One region of the Simplicispira sp. genome, then DNA from elsewhere that is predicted to be linked to it. Evidence: predicted binding sites of a transcription regulator. Region 1 holds the regulator's gene; the other holds the start of a gene.
What was found. The regulator FliA, encoded in region 1, starts transcription of late flagellar genes. The targets are predictions, from matches to a motif close to CTAAAGTTTNNNNNNNNNNNGCCGNTA.
Positions count from the first base shown of each region.

Region 2: PHX69_RS02015 (flagellin N-terminal helical domain-containing protein) is a predicted target of FliA. The motif match lies at 4,088-4,114, and genes of this name have one in related genera.

Region 1 is NZ_JAQUAL010000135.1:1,152-9,110, reverse strand. It holds gene PHX69_RS13115 (flagellar hook assembly protein FlgD) at 21-695, opposite strand; gene flgC (flagellar basal body rod protein FlgC) at 721-1,125, opposite strand; gene flgB (flagellar basal body rod protein FlgB) at 1,147-1,587, opposite strand; gene flgA (flagellar basal body P-ring formation chaperone FlgA) at 1,820-2,578, shown strand; gene flgM (flagellar biosynthesis anti-sigma factor FlgM) at 2,655-3,005, shown strand; gene PHX69_RS13090 (hypothetical protein) at 3,060-3,446, shown strand; gene PHX69_RS13085 (RNA polymerase sigma factor FliA) at 3,519-4,238, opposite strand; gene PHX69_RS13080 (hypothetical protein) at 4,243-5,058, opposite strand; gene flhF (flagellar biosynthesis GTPase FlhF) at 5,051-6,601, opposite strand; gene flhA (flagellar biosynthesis protein FlhA) at 6,598-7,959, opposite strand, start outside.
Region 2 is NZ_JAQUAL010000008.1:13,554-30,413, reverse strand. It holds gene PHX69_RS02025 (Ig-like domain-containing protein) at 1-1,901, opposite strand, end outside; gene PHX69_RS02020 (flagellin N-terminal helical domain-containing protein) at 2,291-3,931, opposite strand; gene PHX69_RS02015 (flagellin N-terminal helical domain-containing protein) at 4,236-5,819, shown strand; gene fliD (flagellar filament capping protein FliD) at 5,994-7,493, shown strand; gene fliS (flagellar export chaperone FliS) at 7,557-7,997, shown strand; gene PHX69_RS02000 (flagellar protein FliT) at 8,001-8,300, shown strand; gene fliE (flagellar hook-basal body complex protein FliE) at 8,505-8,822, opposite strand; gene fliF (flagellar basal-body MS-ring/collar protein FliF) at 8,997-10,673, shown strand; gene fliG (flagellar motor switch protein FliG) at 10,701-11,696, shown strand; gene PHX69_RS01980 (FliH/SctL family protein) at 11,680-12,486, shown strand; gene fliI (flagellar protein export ATPase FliI) at 12,476-13,876, shown strand; gene fliJ (flagellar export protein FliJ) at 13,893-14,342, shown strand; gene PHX69_RS01965 (flagellar hook-length control protein FliK) at 14,476-15,735, shown strand; gene PHX69_RS01960 (flagellar basal body-associated FliL family protein) at 15,902-16,465, shown strand; gene fliM (flagellar motor switch protein FliM) at 16,485-16,860, shown strand, end outside.

The DNA of each region.
Region 1 (7,959 bases):
TGAAAAGAGGGCGAGTCGAATTAAAGAATGGCCTTGAGGCCCGACTGGGTGGTCGTGCCGCCGTGCGCCAGTTCCAGTTGCAGTGCGCCGTTGCTCAGGCTCACGGCAGAGATCTGGTCGATGGACAGCGGGGTGTTGTCCACGGCGGTATCACCGTTGGTGGCCATCACCTTGAAGCGCAGCCCGCCCTCGCCCTCGTACTTGGAGGCGTCCCAGGCAAAGTTGTAGCGCCCTTCCTTGAGCGAGCCCAGATCGACCACGCCCAGCTCTTTGCCGTTGGCGTCCAGCACCTGCACTTTGACGCTGGAGGCGGGGCCTGCCAGATCGAGTGCGCCGTAAGCCTTGTCCGCTTCGGTGTCCAGCACCAGGGAGTCGCCCTCTACCAGCACTTGGCGGCCCACCATGCCGGTGGCCTGCATCAGTTGCTGCGAGGCAAACTGGCTGGCCAGGCCCTTGACGGTGTCGTTGAGCTGCTGGATGCCGGTCACGGTATTGATCTGCGCGATTTGCGAGGTCATTTGCGCGTTGTCCAGCGGGTTCATGGGGTCTTGGTTGTTGAGCTGGGCCACCAACAACTTGAGGAAACGGTCTTGCGAGGCGGCAGCGTCGTTGGCATTGACATCGCGTGTGGCGGTGGTGCTGCCTGTGCTGGCGGCGGCGCTGGTGGCCGCAGTGGTGTTGTTGATGGTCGTCATGGCGGTGCGCTTTCAGGGGCGGGCCTTATTGGCCCATTTGCAGGGTCTTGAGCAGCAGCGACTTGGCTGTGTTCATGACCTCGACGTTGTTCTGGTAGGAGCGCGAGGCCGAAATCATGTTGACCATCTCTTCCACCGCGTTGACGTTGGAGTGCGAGACATAGCCCTCGGCATCGGCCAGCGGGTGGCTGGGGTCGTGGATGCGCTTGCCAGGCAGGTCGCTCTCCTGGATGTTGCTGACGCGCACGCCAGCCGTGCCGTCGGCGCCCATGGGGACGGTCTGAAAGACGGCCTGGCGGGCCTTGTAGGCTTTGCCGTCGGGGCCAGCCACCGCGTCCACGTTGGCCAGGTTGCTGGCCACCACGTTGAGACGCTGCGACTGCGCACTGATGGCGCTGCCCGAGACGTTGAAAATGGAAAACATCGACATGGTGCGGCTCCTGTGGTCGGGTTACTGGCCCTGGATGGCACTGAGCATGGTTTTGGCGGTGCCGTTGATAAAGCGCAGTGCGGCCTCATAGCGCACAGCGTTATCGACCGAGTTGGCGCGCTCGCGGTCCAGGTCTACGGTGTTGTTGTCCAGGCTGGGTTGCGTCTGCACGGTGTAGCCCATGGCGGCGGGGTTGGTGCCGGTGCGGGTGTTGCCAATCTCTACGGTGGGCAGGGGGGCGTGGCTGGTGTGGGTGACGGGGGCCAGCGCCATGCGCGTGTCCCCCAGGCGTTTGCCGCCTTCGGTGGCCTCGCGCAGGGCATTGGCGAAATGGAAATCACGGGCCACGTAGCCCGGCGTGTCGGCGTTGGCAATGTTGCTGGCGATGGTGCGCTGGCGCTCGGCACGCAGCAGCAGTGCGTTGCCCTGGAAGTCCAGTCGCTCGGTCATCTTGTTGATCATGGCTGCGCCTCTTGCCGTGGGTTCATGGTGTGCCGTTGCCTACCGCTGGGGGTGGCTTTGGCCTGTGGGCAATTATGAAAAAGCCCCCAGTTTGCTAAAGCACGAAGAACGCGGGCTTTGGTGCGCAGTTCGCCCCATCGGTTTTTGCCGCCACTGCGATAGTGGTGGGGCCATGCCATCGCCTCGCCTGCTGCGCGCGCGGGCGTTGCCGTGCATTTTTTGGAGGTTTGCCATGCAAGAAAACGCTTTTTCCACCCCGTTGCCATCCCGGCGCTTACCTTTGCGCTCGGGGTTGCGGCGTGCGCTGGCTTGTCTGGCCGTGCTGTGCGGTGTGCCAGCCGTGCAGGCGCAAACGCAGCAAAACCTGGAGCAGTTCACCCAGCACTGGATTGAGCAGGCATTGCAAAGCAGCCCGGCTGCTGCCGCTTCGGTGCTGCGCATGGAGGTGGCTGTGGGGGCATTGGACCCCCGTCTGCGCTTGGCGCCATGTGAGCGCGTAGAGCCTTATTTGCCTGCGGGTACCCGGCTGTGGGGACGCTCCCGTCTGGGGTTGCGCTGTGTGGCTGGGCCCGCGCGCTGGAACGTGTTTTTACCCATCACCGTCAAGGCGTATGGCCCGGCCTGGGTACTGACCGGCAGCGTGGCCTCGGGAGCGGTGTTGTCGCAGGCCGATGCGGTGCAGACGGAGGTGGACTGGGCCGCAGAGCAAGCCTCTGTGGTGGCTGATCCTGAGCAATGGGTGGGCCAGGTGGCTGCGCGCTCGTTGCAGGCCGGCCAGGCGTTGCGCCAGTCCATGCTGCGGGCACCACGCCTGTTTCAGGCCGGTGCCCAGGTGCGTGTGGTGTCCCAAGGGCCTGGTTTTGCGATCAGCGCCGCAGGCCAGGCCATGGCCGCAGGGGCCGTCGGCGAGACGGTGCGTGTGCGCATGGCCAATGGCAAGACCGTCACGGGTGTGGTGAGCGAGAACGGCACCGTAGATGTCTCTCTGTAACAGATTCACTTGGGCGCTAAAGTCCAACCCCCACAGGCCGATAACAAGGCACTGACGCCTCGCAATCCAAGAGGCGGTGGAGGACAAAGTGATAAAGATAGGACACCAACCCGAGTTGCCCGGCACCGTAGTGCACTCAGGGCCTGCCAAGCAGGCCCAGGCTGCTGCATCGGCTGCTGACGGGCTTGCCAAAAGCGCTCCAGCCGCTTCGGCCAGCCGTGCGCCCAGCACTGTCACTTTTTCGCGCAGCGCCCGCGATCTGGAACCACCAGGCCGGGCTGCGGGAGATTTTGATGCGGTCCGCGTTAAAGCCATGCGTGCTGCCATTGACGCAGGCACGTTCCGCATTGATGCCTCTGCCATTGCAGACAAGTTGCTCTCCAACGCGCAAGAAGTGCTCTCTCGCATGGGGCGGCACGACGCGTAGCGCTGGCGGTGGCAGTTTCTCTTTTTGTTTTACTACCCGTCTGAGCCTATTCCCATGATGCGTTCTTCCCCCTCTTTTCTGGAGCATGCGCTGGTGGCCGTAGAGGCACAGTTGCAAGAGTTGTCTGCGGCGTTGTTGGCGCCCGATCCTTTTGCATTGCAGACGTGCAGTGAGCAGATGCGCCAGGTCGCCATTGATTTTGTGGCCGCCTTGGGCGGGCTTCAGGGGCAGGTTCTGTCCGAGCCACTACAGCGCCGGATTCAGCAGATTCATGCCACACTGTCCATTCACCGTGACAGCCTGGCACGCTTGGCCGCTGTGGCAGATCGCCAAGCGGAGGTGCTGTTGCCCCCCGCTGAGAGCGCTCCCACCTATGCCCCGGGCCTGGGGTTTTCTGCGGGTGTTTCTGGCGCAGCACGCATTTACAGCGCCGCAGGTTGATACGGGCGGGTTGTATAAACAAAGGCCAGTCGCTGTGGGCGACTGGCCTTTTTTGATGGAGCAGGCAGGTGCTCAGTGTGTCCGCATTTTGGCGCGCAATCGCGCAATCGACTGGCTGTGCAGTTGGCACACGCGCGATTCGGTCACGCCCAGTACCGCAGCGATTTCCTTGAGGTTCATGTCGTGCTCGTAGTACATGCCCATGATGTATTGCTCACGCTCGGGCAAGGTATGGATGGCACTGACCAGGGCGGTGCGCAGCCGCTGGTCACGCAGCAAGTTCACCGGATCTGTGCCTGTGTCTGCTAGGTGGCGCTCCAGAAAGCCCTCGCCATCATCGCCCTCGCCATGCGCCATATCTTCCAGGTACACCAGCTGTGTGCCGCGCACCTTGCCCAGCAGCGACTGGTAGTCCGACAGGCTCATCTCCATTTCTTGGGCAATCTCTGATTCCAGCGGGCTGCGGCCCAGCTTTTGCTCCAGCCGTTGCACCGCACGCTCAATGTCTTTCTGGCTTTTGCGCGAACTGCGTGACATCCAGTCGCCTTCGCGCAGTTCGTCCAGCATGGCGCCACGAATGCGCTGCGTGGCGAAAGTCTCGAACTGCACGCCTTGGGTGGCTTCATAACGCGACAACGCTTCGGTCAGCCCGATCATGCCGACCTGAACCAGATCGTCCAACTCCACGTTGGGTGGCAGTTTGGCGATCATGTGGTTTGCCAGACGCCGCACCAGTGGCAGGTACTGGCGAATCAGGGCGTCGCGATCAAGCTGGCCTTTGGCGGTGTACATCACTTCAGTGGCTTTGGACAAAAGGCGCGTAGATGGCCGAGCTTGCCAGCGGGTTGAGTGGCCAAGACACCGGCGCCGGGGCGGTGATGGTGCCCGCGTTTTCCAGGAGCAGCAACGCCAGGCGTTGCATGTCTTGGGCGCGGTCTTCATGCAGCAGCGTAGCGCGCAGGCGTTGTCCCAGGTGGTGCGCCGCGCAGCGCTCCAGGGCCTGGATGTTTTCCCGGGCCTGGTCTTGCGCGGCGGCATCATCCGACGGCGCCATGTAAGCCACCATGCCTGTCAGTCCGGCATGAATAGCCAGGTGCTTGAGTTGGCGGTAGCACTCCACCAGCTCTGTTTTGCCCGGGTGCGTGATCAGCAGTGGCATGGCCGGGCTACCCGCCAGCAAGGGCGAGGTCAGTAACTCCAGCGGGGCGTGCAACACTACGACCGCGTAGCGCCGGAAGATAGGCTCCAGAGGCTCAAGGGTTTGCAGTGGCAGGCCTTTGCGCTGGGCGGTGTTGACCAGTGTCAGCAAACCCAGTGCAGCAGGCACTACGGTCAGTGTCGATGTGTTGGCGTTGGCATGTGGCTGGCCGCCGTTGTCCCAGGGCGAGTGCGTCAATAATTGCAACAGTCCCGGGGTGCGGTCTGTTTCGACGGCGGTGGCATCCAGCACCACCACGGGGTAGCCCAAGCGCTGGAGGTGCGCGCAGACCTGCCACAAGGTTTCCTGCGTTTGCCGTGCATCTTCCCGGCTGGCCACGACCAACAGGCGCAACTCATCCTGTGGTCGGTTGCAGTGCAAGCCCGTACCTTGGTGAAAACTGTTCTCAAGCATGGATCAGCCCCCTGTCGGAGACATGCTCCGTGGTTCGTGAGAAGAAGAAGTTCAACTCTGTTTCTTTGGGGTCGAATGCCGAGCGTGCAGGCGAGCGCATGGACATGCCCACCAGCTTGTTGGCATCGGCCGCTTCCCAGTCTTCGGGGACGCGCTGGCCATTGGTGACACCGCGCAGCACCATCTGGTGGCGGATCAGCGCATCCAGTGGAGGGCCGAGTTTGACGGCCTCGTCCACCTTGGACAAGATGGCTTGCTGCGACCCGGTGGTCTTGAAGGCAGTGAGCACATCATCCAGGGTATCGCCATGGCTGCCTGCGTTGAGCACCAGCAGCCGCTTGATATGGGGCAGATCCAGCACATCAAGCATGTCGCGCTTGCGTGGATCGCGGGGGGCCACCCCTGCGGTGTCTATCAACACCATCTTTTTGCCGCTGAGCAGGCCCAGCAGGTCTTGCAGGGCTGCCTGGTCGTGTGCCAGGTGAGCCACTACACCCAGCATGCGGCCGTAGGTGCGCAACTGGTCGTGGGCACCCACGCGGTAGGTGTCCAGTGTGATCAGCCCTACGCTGGAGGGCCCATGGATACGGGCGCACAGCGCTGCCAGCTTGGCGGTGGTGGTAGTTTTGCCCACGCCAGTGGCGCCTACCAGTGCATACACCCCGCCTTCGTCGTACAGCGGACGTGTACCAGCATCGGTTTTGAGGTTGCGCTCCAGTACGCCCATCAGCCAACGCACGGCCTCGCCTGCACCCAGATCGTCGGGCAGGCGTTCCAGTACCGTGCGTGCCAGTGCGGGCGAGTAGCCCGAGCGGATCAGCTTGAGCATCAGGTTGGACTGGATCGGGTTCTGGCGGGCTTGTCCCAGCCAGGACAGTGTGTTGAAGCGATCTTCAATCAGATCCTTCATGGACTGCAGCTCCTGGAACAGCCCTTGTTCGTTGACCGCAGGCGTCGGCATCAAGGCCGGTGCCGGATCGCGGCGAACTTGCAGCGCAGGCTGGTGCATGGTGGTGGCTGGATGGTGGTGTTCATGGGCGTACTCCGGTGCGGCATACAGCGGCGCTGGCTGGCCCAGGGGCGCCAGCGGGGCACGGGTCTCGCGCGGGTCGCGGCGCAGAGGCTGCTGTGCTTCGGCGGGGGCGTTGCCTTGCAGTGCCTCGTGGCGCCGACGCAGCATGCGTTCACGCACATAGTCTTGGAACGACAGCGTGCTCATGGCCAATTGCTCGGTGTCTTCATGCACCGGATTGCGCTCGGACACGCTGGCTGTGTGTGCAGGGCTGGCCTGGGGACGTGCCGCGGGCTGGGGCGCTGGCTTGAAGGCTTCTTTGAATGCCTCCGGTGCTGGCGCCGGTGCCGACAGGGGCAGGTCGTCTGCGCGCTCCAAAGACGAGCTCAGCGACTCTTCTGCCGTCGCCACCACTTCCACACCGTCGGGTGTGGGGCGGTTGGACAAAATCAGCGTGCCGTCCCCAAAGGTCATGCGCGCCTTGGCCAGTGCCTCACGGGCGGTGGCTGCGTAAAAGCGTTTGATGTTCATGCCGATGCTCCTTTGAGGACGGGCCCAATGCGGATGGTGTGTGTTTCAGGAATTTCGCTGTGCCCCAGCACTTGCAGGCGTGGTGCCATGCGGCGTACCAGGCGTGAGATGGCGCTGCGGATGGCGTCGGGCACGAGCAGGCAGGCGGGCAGGCCGATCTCTTCCTGCTTCAGTGCCACCTCGGCTGCCCTTTGCGTCAGGATGTCTGCCACACCGGGGTCCAGCGCCGGGCCTGCGGGGTTGCCCAGGGCTTGCACCAGCAGGCGCTCCAGGCCGGGCTCGATGGCAATCACGCTCAATTCGCGTGTCGGGCCATAAATTTGCTGCACGATGGCGGGCGACAGGGCGATGCGAACGCGCCGTGCCAGCTCTTGTGGGTCGGCTGTGTTGCCTGCGTGCTCGGCCAGCGTCTCGATGATGGTGCGGATGTCGCGGATATGCACCGACTCCTCCAGCAGCAACTGCAGCACTTTTTGGAACGTCGTGATCGAAACCATTTTCGGGATCACCTCTTCTATCAATTTGGGCGCCAGCTTGGCAACGTGTTCCACCAGCTGTTGGGTCTCTGTGCGACTCAGCAACTTGGTGGCCTGAACTTGCATCAAGTGTGACAAATGTGTCGCCATCACGGTTTCCGAATCAACGACGGTAAAGCCTGCCATTTGCGCCGCTTCTTTTTGCTGTTCGTCGATCCAGTGCGCGGGCAAACCAAAGGCCGGATCGGTGGTGGGTGTGCCAATCAGTGGGGTAGAGATGCCGCCCGGGTTGATGGCCAGGAACATGCCGGGGAAGGCCTCGCCCTCGCCGACGACCACACCGCGCAGCGTCAGGCGGTAGGCGCTGGGCTTGAGCTCCAGGTTGTCGCGCACATGCACCGGGGGCGGCAAAAAGCCGACTTCCTGGGCAAATTTGCGCCGCACGCCCTTGATGCGGGTCAGCAAGTCGCCCTGGCGGTTTTTGTCCACCAGTGCAATCAGACGGTAGCCCAGTTCCAGGCCCAGCAGATCGACCGGTTGCAGGTCGTCCCAGGTGGCATCGCCGTCGCCAGTGGGTGCGGCTGCGGGAGCTTCTTCTTGCACAGGTGCCTTGGCGCGCTGCATCAGTACCCAGGCCAGGTAGCCCAGTACCGAACCAATGCCCAGAAACACCACATGCGGCATGCCCGGAATCACGCCCAGCAAAATCAGAATGCCTGCCGTTACGCCCAGTACGCGCGGCGACATGAACAGTTGGTGAACAATCTGCTGGCCCATGTCCGAGTCTTTGCCCACGCGCGAAATCACCATCGCCGCTGCCACCGAGATCAGCAGCCCCGGAATCTGTGCCACCAGCGCATCGCCCACGGCCATCAGGATGTA
Region 2 (16,860 bases), on a different contig from region 1:
GCCAGGTCGTCGGCTTTAACGGTTGTCTCAGCTGCAGGGGCCGTGTACGTCACCTTGACCGTCTCGCCCGCCTTGACGGCATCGGTCAGCGTCAGCGTGACCTTGGCGCCGCTGGAGGTAACAGAAGCGGGCTCAATGTCTTTAGTCGTGCCCACGGTAACGTCGTACGCGGTCTTGGCTGCTGTGGCAGTAGCCAGCGCCTGGCTGTAGGTCAGAACGACAGACTTGCCATCGGCACTGGTTTCCGCAAACAGCAGCGTGGGGGCGGTCTTGTCCTCGGCCTTGGCGGTGAACTTGAATTCGTCCGCAGGGCTGGAAGCCTTGCTGACGTTGCCCGCTGTGTCTTTGGCGGTGGCCGTGAGCTTGAGGGTGCCGTCTTTGGTGGGGAGGGCGCCGGTGGGGTTGTCCAGCACCCACTTGCCGGTGCTGTCGGCAGTGGCTGTGCCCACTTCCGTGCTGCCGTTCTTCACGGTCACTGTGGCACCTGCTTCAGCCGTGCCGTACATGGTGGACCAGGTACTGCCTTCTCCTTCAGCCAGCTCCAGCGTGGGGACAGCGGTGCTGGTGTCAATGGTCTTCTCCAGAACCGCGCTGGCCGAGACGTTGCCGGCGGCGTCGGTGGCAATCACGCTCAGGTCGTGCTCACCCTCGTTCAGCTTGATCGATATTTTCCAGGAGCCGTCTTTGCCGATCTTGGCGACTTTGCCCAAGGCCACCGAGCCGTCTGCGCCGCCGTACAGCTGCACCGTGCCGCCGGTTTCGCCTTCTACCTTGCCAGACAGCACCACCGAGTTGCCTTTGGATTTGGTCGCGTCGATCGCCAGCGAGGACTCAGCAATCGTGGTGTCGATGGTCAGGTTGTCTTTGGTCTGGGTCTTGGAGACGGTAGCGTTGCCCGCTGCATCAATGGCCTTGGCCGAGATTTTGTAGCCGCCGTCTTTGGCCAGCAGGGTGTTGGAGCTGTCCACAGCCAAGGTCCACAGGCCCTTGGCGTCGGCCTTGGTGATGCCCAACAGGGTGACGTCCTTGGCGTTGGTAACGGCACCGTCCTTCACGATCGGATCGACCTGGGTCTCAGAGCTGTACACCTTGACGGTGGCGTCTTTTTCTGCCTTGCCCGTCAGCACGGGGGTGGTGTCGCTGATGGCGCCCTTGACGGCGGTGACCGAGGGGGCCGCAGGGGCTTTGCTATCGACCGTGAAGGCAAAAGGATTCGACATGACGCCCTTGCCGTCGGCACTGGTGCTGACGGTAACGATGTGCGTGCCGTCTTTGAACTTGCTTGCCAGGCCGCTCAGGTCGTAGGTCCACTCACCTGTATCACCAACTTTGGTGGTGATGGTTTTGTCGAGGATTTTGTCGTTGCTGTAGAAATAGAGCGTTTCGCCTTTGGTGCCCACGCCGCCAATGGTGGGCAGGTTGTCTTTGGCACCCGTTTTAGTGTTGCCGGCTGTGTAGAAGGCGGTGGTGTCTGCCCCTGCCTCGGGCACCAAGGTCAGGCCGGTGGTGACTTTGTTGTTGAAGTCGATGGCGAGGGCTTTTCCCAGCACGGAGGTTGCGAAGGTGGCGCCTGGTGCGAACTGGGACTCATCGAACCACAGCTCCAAATTTTCGCTGGCGACTGTGATGTCGTTTGTGTTTTCGTGGGCTGTCGCCGTGCCTTTAAAGGTCAGCCGGGCGGTGGTGGCGGAGGTTTTGACCAGAACGGGTGTCAGACCTGCTGGGACGCCTGCCATGTTCAGGACGTTGCCATCTGCATCCAGCCACAGCAGCGAATCACCGTTGTCGCCAGCGAAGGTGCCGTTGGCGATTTTGATGGTGATGCCATTGGCAATGGCGCCGTTGTTGATGGCGGCTTCTTTGAAGGTGGTGGCGCTGTAGGTGAGCGTGATGTCGGCCATGGTAGTTACCCTTTCAGTGGAAATTTACACAAATGAAGAACCGTGCCCGGGCGCGCTTGCTTTGTCTGAGCAGCCGCTGCCAGTGAACTTTGCAGACGCCGGGCCGTTCGCGTCTGCGTTGTGGGTTAAACATCCCCTATGGGGGCTTAAAGTCATCCTACTACACCAATGTTATCGGTCAAGGGTTACCAGAAGTTGAATGGTTTTTCGATTGTTTACCGCCATTTTTTGAATATGGCGGCTGCCCCATTGCCTGGGCCTTGCTGTAGCGGTGCTGCGGGTGTTTTTATGTAAAAACAGCCACCAGCGCTTGTGTGGCAAGCGTTGGCAGCTATTAAAAATGTAGCGATGAGGGTGCGTCTCCCAGAATGCAGAGCGCTGTTGGCGCCTTACTTCAGCAGCGACAGCACGCCCTGCGGAATCTGGTTGGCCTGCGCCACCATGGCGGTGCCGGCCTGTTGCAGGATTTGTGTGCGCGAGAGGTTGGCCGTTTCCATCGCAAAGTCGGCATCCAAAATCCGCGAGCGCGAGGCCGACAGGTTCTCGGAGGTGATGTTCAGGCTGGCAATGGTGGTCTCGAAGCGCGCTTGCAGGGCACCCAGGTTGGCGCGTTCGCTACTGATAAAGGCCAGGGCCGCGTCCACGGTTTTCAGGGACTGGGTGGCGCTTTCGAAGGTGGTGACGTCCAGGTCGGCTACGCGCTGCAGTGTGGAGCTGGCGACAGCTGGGTCTGTTGTTGCATCGGTAAAGAAGGCGCTGCCAAATTGCGCTGTTGCCTCATCCCGAACCGAGAAGGATTTGTCCGAGTCCAGCACCACATAGCCGCTGGAGGTGACGAACTGGTCGAGGTCTGTGGTAAGCAGTTGTTGGGCTGCGGAGCCTGGCTGGTCAGGGTTTTCTGGATCGAAGCCCAGCGGCACACCAGCGGCATCGAGCTTTTCTATGGTCACGTCGCCAGCGTTTTCGGCCGTCGTGGTGCCCAAGGTGATGTCGTTGCCGGTGGGGTTGGTCAGGATGACGCGCTGGCCGTCTTGCGACAATGAGGCCGTCACGCCGGTTTTGGCCGATTGCTCGTTCACCGCCTGCACCACGCCCGAGAGTTTGTCGGAGCCGGTGGTGTTGAGCACCTCGAACGAGAGGCTTTTCAGGCTGCCCCGAACGGCAGCTTCGCCCGCTGCGTCGGCGACATCGCTGTTGGGGGGCGGCAGGTTGTCAGACTGCAGCAGCAGGGTGTATTTGCCGGGGGCGCTGAAGCTCAGGCTGATCTGGGTGCGGGCGCTGGCGTTGACGCCGGTATCACCCGAGATGTTGTTGATTTTTTCGGCAATGGTTTGGGCGGTTTCCCGTGGGTTTTCGAGGTCGCCTTCCACAGACTCAGCCACGGCAATGCTGGCAGTGCCCAAGGCGCCAAAAATTTCCACTTTTTCCGATGCGGTCGTGCCGTTGGCAAACGGGTTGGCCAAGGCGGTAGGGTCTGCGGGTGCAGCACCAGCGCCGTTGGCCGGGGTGTTCTGGTTGTTGCCATACACGCTGGTGCGCAGGTTGGCCGTGGCCGCCACAATGGTTTGGTTGGCATTGGCGCCCACCTGGAATTGCGAGGTGCCAAAGGTGCCATCCAGCAGCTTTTGGCCGTTGAATTCGGTGGTTTGCGAGATGCGATCCAGTTCAGCCACCAGTTGGCCTACTTCTTTTTGCAGGGCTTGGCGGTCGCCAGCGCTGTTGGTGGCGTTGGCCGATTGCACGGCCAGTTCGCGGATGCGCTGCAAGATGTTGCCCGAAGAGCTCAGCGCGCCTTCAGCCACTTGGGCCAGCGAGATGCCATCGTTGGCATTGCGTGCGGCCTGGTTCAAACCACGGATCTGGCTGGTAAAGCGCTCGGAAATCGCCAAACCCGCTGCATCGTCTTTGGCGCTGTTGATGCGCAGGCCCGACGACAAGCGGTTGATGGAGTTGTTCAGCGAAGCCTGGCTCATCCCCAGGTTGCGCTGGGCGGTCAGCGATGCGATGTTGGTATTGATAGTTGAGGCCATTGCGGAAACTCCTGCGGGATGAAAACAAACACTGCCGGTTCAAACGTCCTCGCACCGGCGACTCTGTGGTAACGATGGAGGTGATTGTGGAGACCGCTGCTTTTGGCGTTGCGCCGATAAAGCAAAGAAAAACCTGCCAATCTTGGTGTTTGCGCCCTAAAGTTTTTGGCGCCCCGTCCGAAAAGCTTAGTAGCGGAACCAAGATGCTGTGTTGCATCAGGAACCCGGGCCCCAAAGTGCGTAGCATTAAGGCCCTGTTGGCGGCAACGCCATTTATGAGTCAGTTCTTTTTAGGAGATTTGCAATGGCTTCCACCATCAATACCAACGTCGCCACCTTGACTGCACAGCGCAATCTGGGTACCAGCCAAGCGTCGTTGAACCAGTCCATCAACCGCCTGTCGTCGGGCCTGCGCATCAACAGCGCCAAAGACGATGCGGCTGGCTTGGCCATTTCGGAGCGTTTCACCGGCCAAATCCGTGGTTTGAACCAAGCTGTGCGCAACGCTGGCGACGGTATCTCGCTGGCACAAACCGCTGAAGGCGCGCTGAAGGCGTCGGGCGACATCCTGCAACGGGTGCGTGAACTGGCTGTGCAATCGGCCAACGCCTCTAACAGCGCTGGCGACCGCCAAGCCCTGCAAAAAGAAGTAGGCCAACTGGTGGCTGAACTGGATCGCATCTCGCAAACCACCGAGTTCAACGGCGCCAAGCTGCTGGATGGCTCTTTTGGTACCCAGCAGTTCCAAGTGGGCGCCAACGCCAACCAGACCATCGTGGCGGCTACCGCCAACATGCGTACCAGCACCTACGGCAACAACCAGATGGATATAACGGGCAAGGCTGCCCAGAGTTTTACTACCGGCGATACTGCTATTCCGACCGGCATTGCAGAGGGCGACTTGACCATCAACGGCTTTGCCGGTTCCAAGACCATCGCCATTGCAGAGAACGAGTCGGCTGCCGCCACTGCTACCAAAATCAACCAGTCCAGCGACGAGACCGGCGTGAGCGCCACTGCACGCACCGAAGCGCGTCTGGACATGGTCAAAGGCAGCTACACGCTGGCCATTGCCTCGGGCGACAACACTACGCAAAAGGTGTCGTTCTCGGTGTCGGCAGCCACTTCGGATGGTTTGTCGGAGGCGATTTCTGCGCTGAACCAGCAATCGTCCAAAACGGGCGTGACCGCTTCGCTCAGCGACGACAACAAAGCCGTTGTGCTGACCAACGCCAGCGGAGAAACCATCAATCTTGCACTGGCAGGCACTCCTACTGAACGTGAAACTGGTGTGACACCGCAAATCCAGGTCTCCAAGCTCAACCAACAGGGCTATGCCAGCACTACCCCTGTAGTGTTGGGTAGTGATACCAACGGCGCTGCGATCGGTGGCTACCTGGTGCTGGATTCGGAAAAGTCGTTTAGCTTGGGCACAGCTACTGAGCCGGGTTATTTGGATGAGGCTGCTGCCGAGTACGGTGCGGTAGAAAGCGTGGATGAGACTACTGGTACTCCCACCATCTCGGGCACTGTGGTGACTACCGATGCGGATGTCTCCAAGTCTTCGAGCCTGCAAAAAGTGGCCGATCTGGACATCACCACCTTTAAGAAGGCCACTGAAGCGCTGAAGACTGTGGATTCGGCCCTGGCTTTTGTCAGCGGTACCCGCGCCGACCTGGGCGCTTTGCAATCGCGCTTTGAAACTTCGATTTCGAACCTGCAAACCAGTTCGGAGAACCTGTCTGCCGCACGTTCGCGCATTCTGGATGCCGACTTTGCGCAAGAAACTGCCAACCTGTCGCGCTCGCAGATCCTGCAACAGGCTGGTACCGCCATGGTGGCCCAGGCCAACCAGCTGCCACAAGGCGTGTTGGCCCTGCTGCGTTAATCGCGCCGCTGCCATGCAGCAATGAAGGTGGTGGCATTCAGGTGCCACCACCTTTTTTTATGCGCTACCAAGACCATAGCGCGCGAATTGGCAGGTTTAGCGGTGCATTTACCGTAGTTCAAAAAACACGATGCGCGCCATAATTTGCATTGCATCTGCTTTCAGGAGGTTTGTATGGCGACCCTTTCTTCACCCGGCATCGGAACCAACGGTCTTAACGTCAAGAACATCATTTCTGAGTTGGTCAAGCTGGAGCGGCGGCCGCTTGCCACCCTTGAGGTGCAGGCTGTCACCACCAAAACCAAAATTTCTGCTTTCGGGCAAATCAAGTCGCTGGTCTCGGAGCTGTCCGATGCTGCCAGCAAGCTGACCAGCGTGACGGGCTGGAACGCCGTTGCCACCACCTCGTCCGACAGCAAGTTTGTGAGTGCTACTGCAGTGGGTGGTACGCTGGCCACCAGCTTTACGGTGGAAGTACAAAGCCTGGCCAAGGCACAGTCCACCGCATCAGGCTCTGTCAGTGGCGCAGTGGGGGCGGGCAAGCTCAAGATTGAGTTGGGCAGCTGGGGGGCTACTACGCCGGGAGCCACTGGCACTTTTGTGCCCAAGGCGGGTACACCGATAGAGATCAATGTGTCGGCCTCCGACACCGTGTCCGATATTGCCAGCAAGATCAACGGCTCTAATGCGGGCGTTACTGCCACCGTCCTGACCGATGCCAATGGCCAGCGCCTGTTGCTGCGCAGCAAGGAGACCGGGCTGGAGTCAGGGTTTCAAGTGACGGCGCAAGATATCCAAAGTGGCTCGGGTACCCAGGCCGATCCGTATGTGTACGCCCCCGCTGATGCAGACAACACTGGCCTCTCGCGCTTGAGCAGCGCGCAGATCGATACTGCCGCCACCCAGTTGGCGGCCAACGCCAAGGCCAAAATCAATGGTATTGTCGTGGAGTCGTCCACTGACACGTTTGCCAATAGCGTCTCTGGTGTGACTTTCAAGGCGGAGCAGGTCACTGATGTGGGCAAGCCCATCACCATCACGGTGGCCAAAGACAACTCGGCCATCCAGGCCAACATCGAAGCGTTTGTCAAAGCCTACAACGGTATCAATGCGGTGCTGAACGAGGCCACCAAATACGACAAGGGTGCCAAGTCGGCGGGACTGTTGCAGGGTGACTCTACCGTGGTAGGGCTGCAAAACGCGCTGCGCTCGGCCATTCGGGAGGCGGGGGGCTCGGCACTTTTTAAGCACCTGTCAGACATTGGTGTGGTTCAAAAAACCAGCACCGACCCGGCCGCCACCGCCGCTTTGGGTGGTGAACTCACCTTGGACACCAGTAAGCTGAACAAAGCCCTGAATAGCAACGCCGAAGAGGTGAAAAAATTCTTCCGGGGCGATGACGCCACCGGCACTGAAGGCATGGCTGTCAAGCTCAAGGCGCTGACCACCAACTTGCTTTCCACTGACGGGTTTTTCAAGTCCAAAGAGTTGGTGCTGGAGGCCAGCCTCAAGCGCAATGCCAAGGATCAGGAACGTGTGAACGCACGGGTCAACGAATTTGAGAAACGCACCACCGCCCGCTACACCGCGCTGGACAGGCAAATGAGCACCCTCAACGGGCTCAATGCCTACATTTCCCAGCAAGTCACCGCCTGGAATAAATCATCGGGTTGATAGTGCCTTCAGTTTTTGCGGCAATGGCCGATAAATTGAACAAGTAACCCAAGGGATAGCAGCATGTTTACCGCCTACAACCCCCGCGCAGCCTCCGCTTACCAGCGGATCAATGTGGAAACCAGTATGCACACGATTGACCAGCACCAGTTGGTCAGCTTGTTGTATGACGGTGTTCTGGGTGCCATTACGTCTGCTCGCGGTGCTTTGGCGCGCGGCGACGTGCCGCTCAAATGCAGCAGCATCTCCAAGGCCATCCGCATTATTGAAGAGGGCTTGGGCACGGCGCTGGACCGCGATGGCGGTGGTGAGCTGGCGCAAAACCTGGGCGCGCTGTATGACTACTGCTTGCAGCGCCTGATACAGGCCAACATTCGCAACGATGACGCCATTCTGGAAGAAGTCGCGCGTTTGATTGAGCCCATCGCCCAGGGCTGGAACGAGATCAAGAAACCTGCCGCTGAGCGGCCACGTGCTTCCGGCACGGTGACGATGGAGACGTAAGCCATGCCAGCAATGCTGATTGATTACTACAAAGCCATAGAAGACAGCAGCGTCAAGATGCTGGAGGCGGCCAAGCTCAAAGATTGGGATGGTGTGGTGCGCTACGAAGGCGCTTGCGCGGTGCTGATCGAGCAGTTGCGTGCCAAGGCCACCGAAGAGCAGTTGTTGCCCGAGCACCGGCGCGAGAAGGTTCGCATCATGCAGCGCATTTTGCGCAACGATGCGCAGATCCGTTGTTTGGCAGAGCCTTGGCTGGCGCACTTTGAGCACATGTTTGAAGGCCAGCCGCAGATGGTGCACTGAGCGCAGCAGGCCGCGCGGGCTGCGCGCTCTCTTGTTTTTCCACGGCAAGCCCTGTTATTGCAACAGGGCTTTTTTGTGGGCGCGGCCCGCAGAGCACACGGCCCGGTCATCCACGCAAAAAAGGCCCAAAATTTGGGCCTTTTTGTGCTCTGGCCCTTGCGGGACGTGCGCTAGCAGCTATAAAAATAATAGTAATTTGGGCGCTCAGACCTGCATGTTCATGATGTCGGTGTAGGCCTGCACCAGGCGGTTTCGCACGTGCAATGAGGCTTGGAAGCCAATTTGTGCCTTTTGCATGGCCAGCATGGTCTCTTCCAGGCTGACGTTGGGGTTTTCCAGCTGCACTTCGCGTTGCAGTGCGGTGGAGTAGTTTTGCGACGCGCTGACCGATTTCAGCGCGCTTTTGAATTCGGTGTAGAAGCCTTGCTCCTGGGCGCCACCTTCAGGTGCAACAGAGGTGGCGCGGCGCAGCGATCCTGCGCCAGACAGTGGGGCGGTAACGGAGTTGATGCGGAGGTCCATGGTGGTCTTGCTCATTAAGGTGGCGATGGGTGCAATCGTAGGGACGACGGGCGCATTTATCAGGGCGAATAGATGGCCAAAGGTGGGGCTTATCTGGCGAGTGCGTTGGGGCGGGTTCCGAATAATCGAACGCACGCCAGGTCCGTCACCGGGCCCGTCATACTGGAAAAAAAGATGTCCGCAGTTGCTGAAATACCCCTCAATGCCAATCCGCCTGCCAGACCCGCCTGGTTGCAGCGCCTGACCGCTCTGGATCGTGGCCAGCGCTTGCGCTTGGGTTTGGGCGTGGTTTTGCTACTGGCTGCCATCGTGGCGGCGGTGCTGCTCAACCGCCAGCCTGATTACAAAGTGCTGTTTTCCAACCTCAGTGACAAAGACGGCGGAGCCATCGTGGCGCAGTTGTCGCAAATGAACGTGCCCTATAAGCACGGTGATGGGGGTGGCTCCATCATGGTGCCTACCGACCGCGTGCACGATGTGCGCCTGCGTCTGGCATCGCAAGGTTTGCCCAAGGGTTCGGTGTCAGGTTTTGAGCTGACCGAGGCCAACCGTTTTGGTCAGACGCAATTTCAGGAGCGGTTGAATTTCCAACGGGGGTTGGAGGGCGAGCTGACGCGCTCCATCCAGTCGCTGTCGTCGGTGCAAAGTGCCCGTGTGCATTTGGCACTGCCCAACCAGAATGGTTTTTTCCGCGAGCAGCAAAAGCCTTCGGCATCGATTCTGGTCAGCCTGTACCCAGGCCGTATCCTGGATCGCACGCAATTGGCGGGTATCGTCCATCTGGTGGCATCCAGCGTGCCTGAACTGGCACCTTCAGCAGTGAGCGTGCTGGACGATTCGGGCAAGTTGCTGTCCAAGTCGCCCGATGGCGCGGATGACAAGGGCTTTGATGCCCAGCAGCTGATGTATGTGCAGCAAATCGAGCAGCTCTACACCAAGCGCGTGATGGATATTCTGGAGCCGGTGATGGGCAAGAACAACATCAAGGCCCAGGTGACGGCGGAGGTGGACTTCAGCCGCACCGAATCGACCTCGGAGCAGCACCGTCCCAATTTGTCCACCGATGCCAGCGCCATCCGCAGCCAGCAGGTGGTGGAGAGCACCAACTCCCAGGATGGCAACACTGTGGCTACGGGCGTACCCGGGTCGGTGGCCAACCAGCCGCCCCAGCCAGCGGCGGCGCCCATCAACGGTGCCGCGCCGCAATTGGCCGCCGCCGGTGGCAGTGGCCAGCAGTCATCAAGCAACAGCAAGCGCGAGTCGATCACCAACTATGAGGTGGACAAAACGGTGCGTGTGACGCGCGGCAGCAGCGGCGCCGTCAAGCGTGTGAGCGCTGCGGTGGTGGTCAACTACCAAAATGCCGTCGATGAAAAAGGCAAACCCATCACCAAGCCTTTGACGCCCCAGCAGTTGGCACAAATGACGGCACTGGTACGTGAAACGATTGGCTTCAATGCTGAGCGTGGCGATTCGGTCAACCTGATGAACACTCCCTTCCAGATCGAGGAGATCAAGACCGAAGACGTGCCACTGTGGAAGCAGCCTGAAACTGTGGCGTTGGCGCAGAACTTTGCCTGGCCCATCGGTCTGGCCCTGTTTGCCGGCCTGCTGCTGCTGGGCCTGATGCGTCCGGCGCTGAAGGCGATGGCAGCGCCACCCGCTGCCGAGAGTTCCCAGCTTGATGCGCTGGAAGCCGAGGCTCTGGAGCGCCCAGCGCTGCCGTCGCCAGGCCCCGCCCAGCCTACGCCAGAGCAATTGCGCCTGGAGGATGCCCGTGCCCTGGCGCGCCAGAATCCGATTGCTGTGGCTAACATTGTGAAAACGTGGGTCAACGGCGACGCTGGCTGACCCCCTGCAACAGGATGGATTTTCACTATGGATGAGCAAGGTCTCAACGATGCAGCCATCTTCCTGATGTCATTGGGCGAGGAAGAGGCATCAGAGGTTTTCAAGCATTTCTCACCCAAAGAGGTGCAAAAGCTGGGCGAGGCCATTGCGCGCATGCGCTCGGTTTCGCGCGACAAGGTCGATGAGGTGATCAACAAGTTCACCAACGCGGCAGCGGCCCAGAGTTTGCTGGTGTCCGACACCAGCGACTATGTGCGCTCGGTGCTCAAGCGTGCGCTGGGCGACGACAAAGCTTCTTTGCTGATTGACCGTATCTTGCAGGGCGGTGACGTTTCGGGCATTGAGAGCCTGAAGTGGATGGACCCGCTGTCGGTGGCTGAACTGTTGCGTGGTGAGCACCCGCAGATCATTGCGGCCATTCTGGTACATCTGGAGTACGAGCAATCGGCTGCGGTGCTCAAGCAATTTACCGAGCGCCAGCGCAGCGAGGTCATGCTGCGCGTGGCCACGTTGGAAGGTATTCAGCCGATTGCGCTGAAAGACCTGAACGAGGTGCTGTTCAAGGTGCTGGCTGGGGGTGACAAGATTCGCAAGACGTCGCTGGGCGGCGTCAAGACAGCGGCAGAAATCATCAACCTGTTGGGCTCGAACATCGAGTCCTCAGTACTTGAGTCGATTGGCAGCCATGATCCTGAGCTGGCCCAAAAGATCATGGACAAGATGTTCGTGTTCGAGCACATGGTCAAACTCGATGACCGCTCTATCCAGATCGTGTTGCGCGAGGTGGCTTCCGAGACACTGATCGTGGCATTGAAGGGGGCATCGTCGGAGCTGATGGACAAGTTCCTGAACAACATGTCCAAGCGTGCTTCGGCGTCGCTGCGCGAAGACCTGGAGGCCCGTGGCCCGTTGCGACTTTCCGAAGTGGAAGAGCAGCAAAAAGAAATCATCAAGATCGTGCGCCGTTTGGCCGACGAAGGTCAGGTGGTGATTGGTGGTGGCGCAGATGACAGCTTCGTCTAAATACCGCAGCGCTTACACGCGCTTTATTCCCCGCGAAGAGCTGGGGCACGCTACACCGGTGCAGTTTGGTGCAGTGGATGGCTCGGGCCTGAAGATTTTTTCAGCGGAAGACAAGCTGGCCACCGAGCAGGCATTGCAAGAAGAACAGTTGCGCGCGCAGCAAGAGGCACACGCTGCACAGACGCAGCAAATGCTCTTGGAGTACCAGGCGCAGGCACAGCAGGATCGCGATACGGCTGTACAGCAAGCCCATGCCCAGGGCCAGGAGCAGGGCCGCGCAGAGGCTGCGCTGGAGTGGCAGCAGCGCCTGGATGAATACGTGGCTGGGCAAGGTCAAGAGGCCGCTTTGCGCCTGGAGGCGGTAGTGCAGACGCTGCAAGCGCAGTTGCAGGCTATGCAGCAACACATGGCGCAAGACGTGCTGGAGCTGGCTTGTGATATCGCCCGCCAGGTGGTGCGCCAGGAACTGCGCGCTAACCCGCAGGCTTTGTTGCCCGTGGTGCGCGAGGCGCTGGAGATGGTGGTGTCGGACGGGCGCCCCGCCACGGTACGGTTGCATCCGCAAGACCATGCTGCGGTGGCCGATGCCTTGCGTGCAGAAATGCCACAGGCCTCGGTGCAGTGGGTGGCCGATGCAGCGGTGGCGCCGGGCGGCTGCCTGGTCGATGCGGCTGGCACGGTGGTAAATGGCAGCCTGGAAAAACGTTGGCAGCGTGCGATTGCCCCTCTGGGGCTGGCTGCGGCGTGGGAGCCTGAGTTGGCGCCCGGTGGGGACGATGATGGCATCTGAAGATGCCTTTGCTGCGGAGCATTGGACGCAGTTCATGGCAGGTGCGCGCGCGCGCTTGGCCGATGGCGTGCCGCTGGAGACGCGCGGCACCCTGACGCGCCTGACCGGACTGGTGCTGGAGGCCTCGGGCATCCGTGTGCCGGTGGGCTCGCAGTGCATGCTGCAAATGCCGGGTCAGGAGCCGGTGCTGGCCGAGGTGGTGGGTTTTTCTGACGACCGTGCCTTTTTGATGCCAGCGGGCGATGTCCACGGTATGTCCAGTGGTGCCAGTGTGGTGCCAGCACCGCCGTATGTCCCGAGGCCACGTTTGGGTGAGCCCTCGCGGCCTGTCAGCCAAGTGGGCATGTTGCGTTTGCCCATGGGTGATGGTTTGCTGGGGCGCGTGGTGGACTCGCAAGGACTGCCGCTGGACCACGGCGGGCCGGTGCTGGATGTGGCGGCCGAGCCCATGGATCGCCGTCCCATCAACGCCATGGACCGTGACCCGGTGCGCGCACCGCTGGACACTGGGGTGCGCGCCATCAATGCGCTGCTCACGGTGGGGCGGGGTCAGCGCTTGGGGCTGTTTGCCGGTTCGGGTGTGGGTAAGAGCGTGCTGTTGGGCATGATGGCTCGCTATACCCAGGCCGATGTGATCGTGGTGGGGCTGATTGGAGAGCGGGGCCGCGAAGTCAAAGAATTCGTGGAAGATATTTTGGGCGCTGAGGATCGGGGGCGTGCTGTGGTGGTGGCTGCGCCAGCAGATGCCCCGCCGCTGTTGCGTATGCAGGGTGCGGCGTATGCCACAGCGGTGGCCGAGCATTTTCGGGACAAAGGCAAGCATGTATTGCTGCTGATGGACTCGCTCACGCGCTATGCCATGGCACAGCGTGAGATCGCCCTGGCCATTGGCGAGCCACCGGCCACCAAGGGTTATCCTCCATCGTGCTTTGCCAAGCTGCCCGCGCTGGTGGAGCGCAGCGGTAATGGTCTGCACGGGGTGGGTTCGATTACCGCCTTTTACACCGTACTCTCCGAGGGCGACGACCAGCAAGACCCGATTGCCGATGCAGCCCGCGCCATTTTGGATGGACATATTGTGTTGTCGCGTGCACTCGCCGAGATGGGGCACTTTCCGGCAATTGATATCGAACAGTCGGCATCGCGCGTCATGCACAACGTGGTCAGCCGTGAGCATTTTGAGCTGGCGCGGCAGTTCCGGGCCACCTATTCGCGCTACCAAAAGAGCCGTGATCTGGTGCAGGTGGGGGCTTACATGAGTGGCTCCGATCCGCAGCTTGATGATGCCATTCGCCGCCAGCCGGCCATGGCTGCGTTTTTGCAGCAGGGCATGTTTGATGCCTCCTCCATGGATGAGAGTTGCGCTGCCATGGCCCAGGTACTGAGGTAATGGGAGGGCCGAACCCGTGTCTGCACTGAAAGGCCTGATGGTGGCGGTGGAAGTAGCAGAGCGTCAGCGTGATGCTGCCCGCCAGGGAGTACAGAATGCGCGTGCGGCGCACCAAGCTGCCCAGGGGCAGATGGAGCAGTTGCAGGGGTATGCCAACGAAACCGAAGGCCGCTGGGGTATGCGCGCCGATGCCACGGTGGCCCCGGAGGTGATGTTTCACCACTACCAGTTCATGGCGCGTCTGGCCCATGCCATCGGTTTGCAGACCACCGTGGTGCGAGATTACGAAGGGCGTGTGGCAGCAGCGCAACAAGGATTGCTGCAAACTGAGTTGCGCTTGGCCAGTTTGAAGAAACTTACCGACAAGCGTCGCCTGGAGCTGGAGCATGCCCAGGCCCGCCGCGACCAAAAGCAGACCGACGAACGGGCGGCCTTGCAGTACCGTAAAACATCAAATGGCCTCTAGCGGGCCGGGAGCAGCGACCATGGAGCAAGTGCGTATATCCAGCCCCCAGGCACCCCAGGGCAGTGCCCAAGCCAGCCGGGGCAAACCGGCATCTTCGGATGGATTGTCGGCAGCGGCCGGGTCAGGCGAGTTCTTGTCATTGCTGTCGGCGTTGGGTGGTGAGGTTTTGCAGGATGTGTCAGTGTCCGCGTCAGACTTGACTCCATCCACCACTTTATTTGGCGATGCTGCCTTGGCGCTGCCTGGTCAGGATCCACTGTTGCCGTTGGCCATTCCTGCAAGTGTGCTGCCGGAGCCTCCTGTCACTGACATGGCTGCTTTGCTGGCCTTGCAGGGCGGCTGGGGCGGTGTTGCATCGCCAGGGTCGCAGGTTGTAGCGGTGGGCGGGACAGGTACTGCACCGCAGGTGGGCGCCATCGCACAGTCTGTGTGGGGTGGGAGCGCCTTGGGACTGGGCAGTGCGCGCAACGCAGGGGGCGGGGGAGAGTTGGGGCTGGTGGCGCAAACGGCTGCGTTCGATACAGCCGCAGAGGAGCCCGTTGCCCATACGGCGCTCGCGTCTGCGCTGGGGGCGCGGCGCGCTGGTGCACGTGCGCTCGGCGCTGTAGGTACCGGCGATCTGGCTGCGGCCAGCGTCGCGCTGAAAGCAGGTGCCAGTGATCGCCAAGTGCTGGCGATTGGAGGAGGCTCTGGCGCACCGACAGCCTCAGTGCCGCCGATCGGTGCATCTGCCTTGGCGTCCTCTGATCGTCGGGAGTCTGCTGCTACCGCAGTGCCAGCAGGGCAGCCGCAGGCAGACATGGCGTTGGTAGCACCTGGCCCTGCCGCGCTGGGCGCGCCCGAATGGTTGCGCGGTGGACAAGGTCTTGCGCGTGGCAGCGAGGGGATTGCGCCGTTGGCGGGTGCAGGTAGTCAGGGCACCTCAGCTGCGTCCGCACCATTGCCCGATTCAGCTGAAGTGGGTCAGCCTTTTGACCCGTCTGCTGCGCTGGGGCCTGAAGACACTGTAGCGGAACAGGTGGCGTACTGGGTTAGCCAGAATATCCAGAATGCCGAACTGACGGTGGAACACGCTGGTCATCCGGTGGAGGTGAGTGTGGCGCTTACGGGCAAGGAGGCACATGTCACTTTCCGCAGCGACCAAGGCCAGACTCGTGAATTGCTGGATGCTAGCGTGGACCAGCTGCGTGAACTGCTTGGCCGTGAGGGGTTGGAGTTGTCTGGCGTCACGGTGGGCCATTCGGGGGGACAGGGGGGGCAGTCGGGAGAGGCAGGCGCACAGCGTGAGGGCCAGCGTGGCGCTCGCCAAGTGACTGTACAAGTTCCTGGCATTGCTGCCAGTGGTCAGCGCTCTGCGGTGCTAACCGATAAGGCTGTGGATGTTTTTGTCTAGGCGCTGACCTGTTTGCATGCAGGGGCGCGGTGGAATGCCAGTGGTTTATGCTTTTATTCTGGCTATTATGGGGGGCTGCATGTTGAATAATGCAGTCCATCACCCATAGGCTTGTGCGCGTCTAAAGCGCGTCGGCCCCTTCTGCTTGTCGCAAGGAATATCCAACGTGTCGACCCCCGCCCCGGCCGCCGAGCCCGCCACCAAGCCTGCCAAGAGCAAGAAGCTTCTCCTTATTGGCGGGGTGCTGCTGCTGTTGCTGATCGTCGCTGGTGGTGCTGCTGCTTGGTTCATGTCGCAAAAACAAGCGCTGGATGAGAACGGAGAGCCTATCGCCGCTGCACCCAAAGCTGCGGTAGCGCCGACCTTTTTGCCATTAGAAAACATGGTGGTCAATTTGGCCGACCCCGGGGGCGATCGCTTTGTGCAGCTGGGTATTACGTTGGAGCTTGCAGATGACAAAACAGCAGACAAGGTCAAACAGTACATGCCCAGTGTCCGCAGTAGCATTTTGATGCTGCTGTCGCAGCGCACTGCAGAAGACCTTTTGCTTCTGGAGGGGAAGGAAAAGCTGGCGCTGGATATTCAGCGCGAGGTGGCCCGCCCTCTGGGTTTCCGGGCCAACGAAGCACGCAATGCGCGTCCTGCGGATGCGGAAGGCGATGATCCGCCTCCGCGCAGGCAGCAAAATCCAGTTCGACGCGTTCTGTTTTCCAGCTTTATCATTCAATAACGCTGGTGAGGTTGCGGCGATGAGCGAATCATTTTTATCCCAGGAAGAAGTCGATGCCCTGCTGGAAGGGGTGACTGGCGAGAGCCAGAAAAACTCCGAAGAGGTGCATGAAGACGGTGAAGTCCGCCGTTACGATATTTCCAGCCAAGAGCGCATTGTTCGTGGGCGCATGCCGACGATGGAAATCGTCAACGAGCGCTTTGCCCGGAACTTCCGTATTGGCTTGTTCAATTTCATACGCCGCAGTCCCGAAATTTCGGTGGGAACGGTGGCGGTGCAGCGTTACAGCGCGTTCTTGCGTGAACTGGCGGTACCCACCAATTTCAACATTGTGGCCATCCGGCCCCTGCGTGGTAACGGCCTGATTGTGTGTGAGCCGTCGCTGGTCTTCGGCA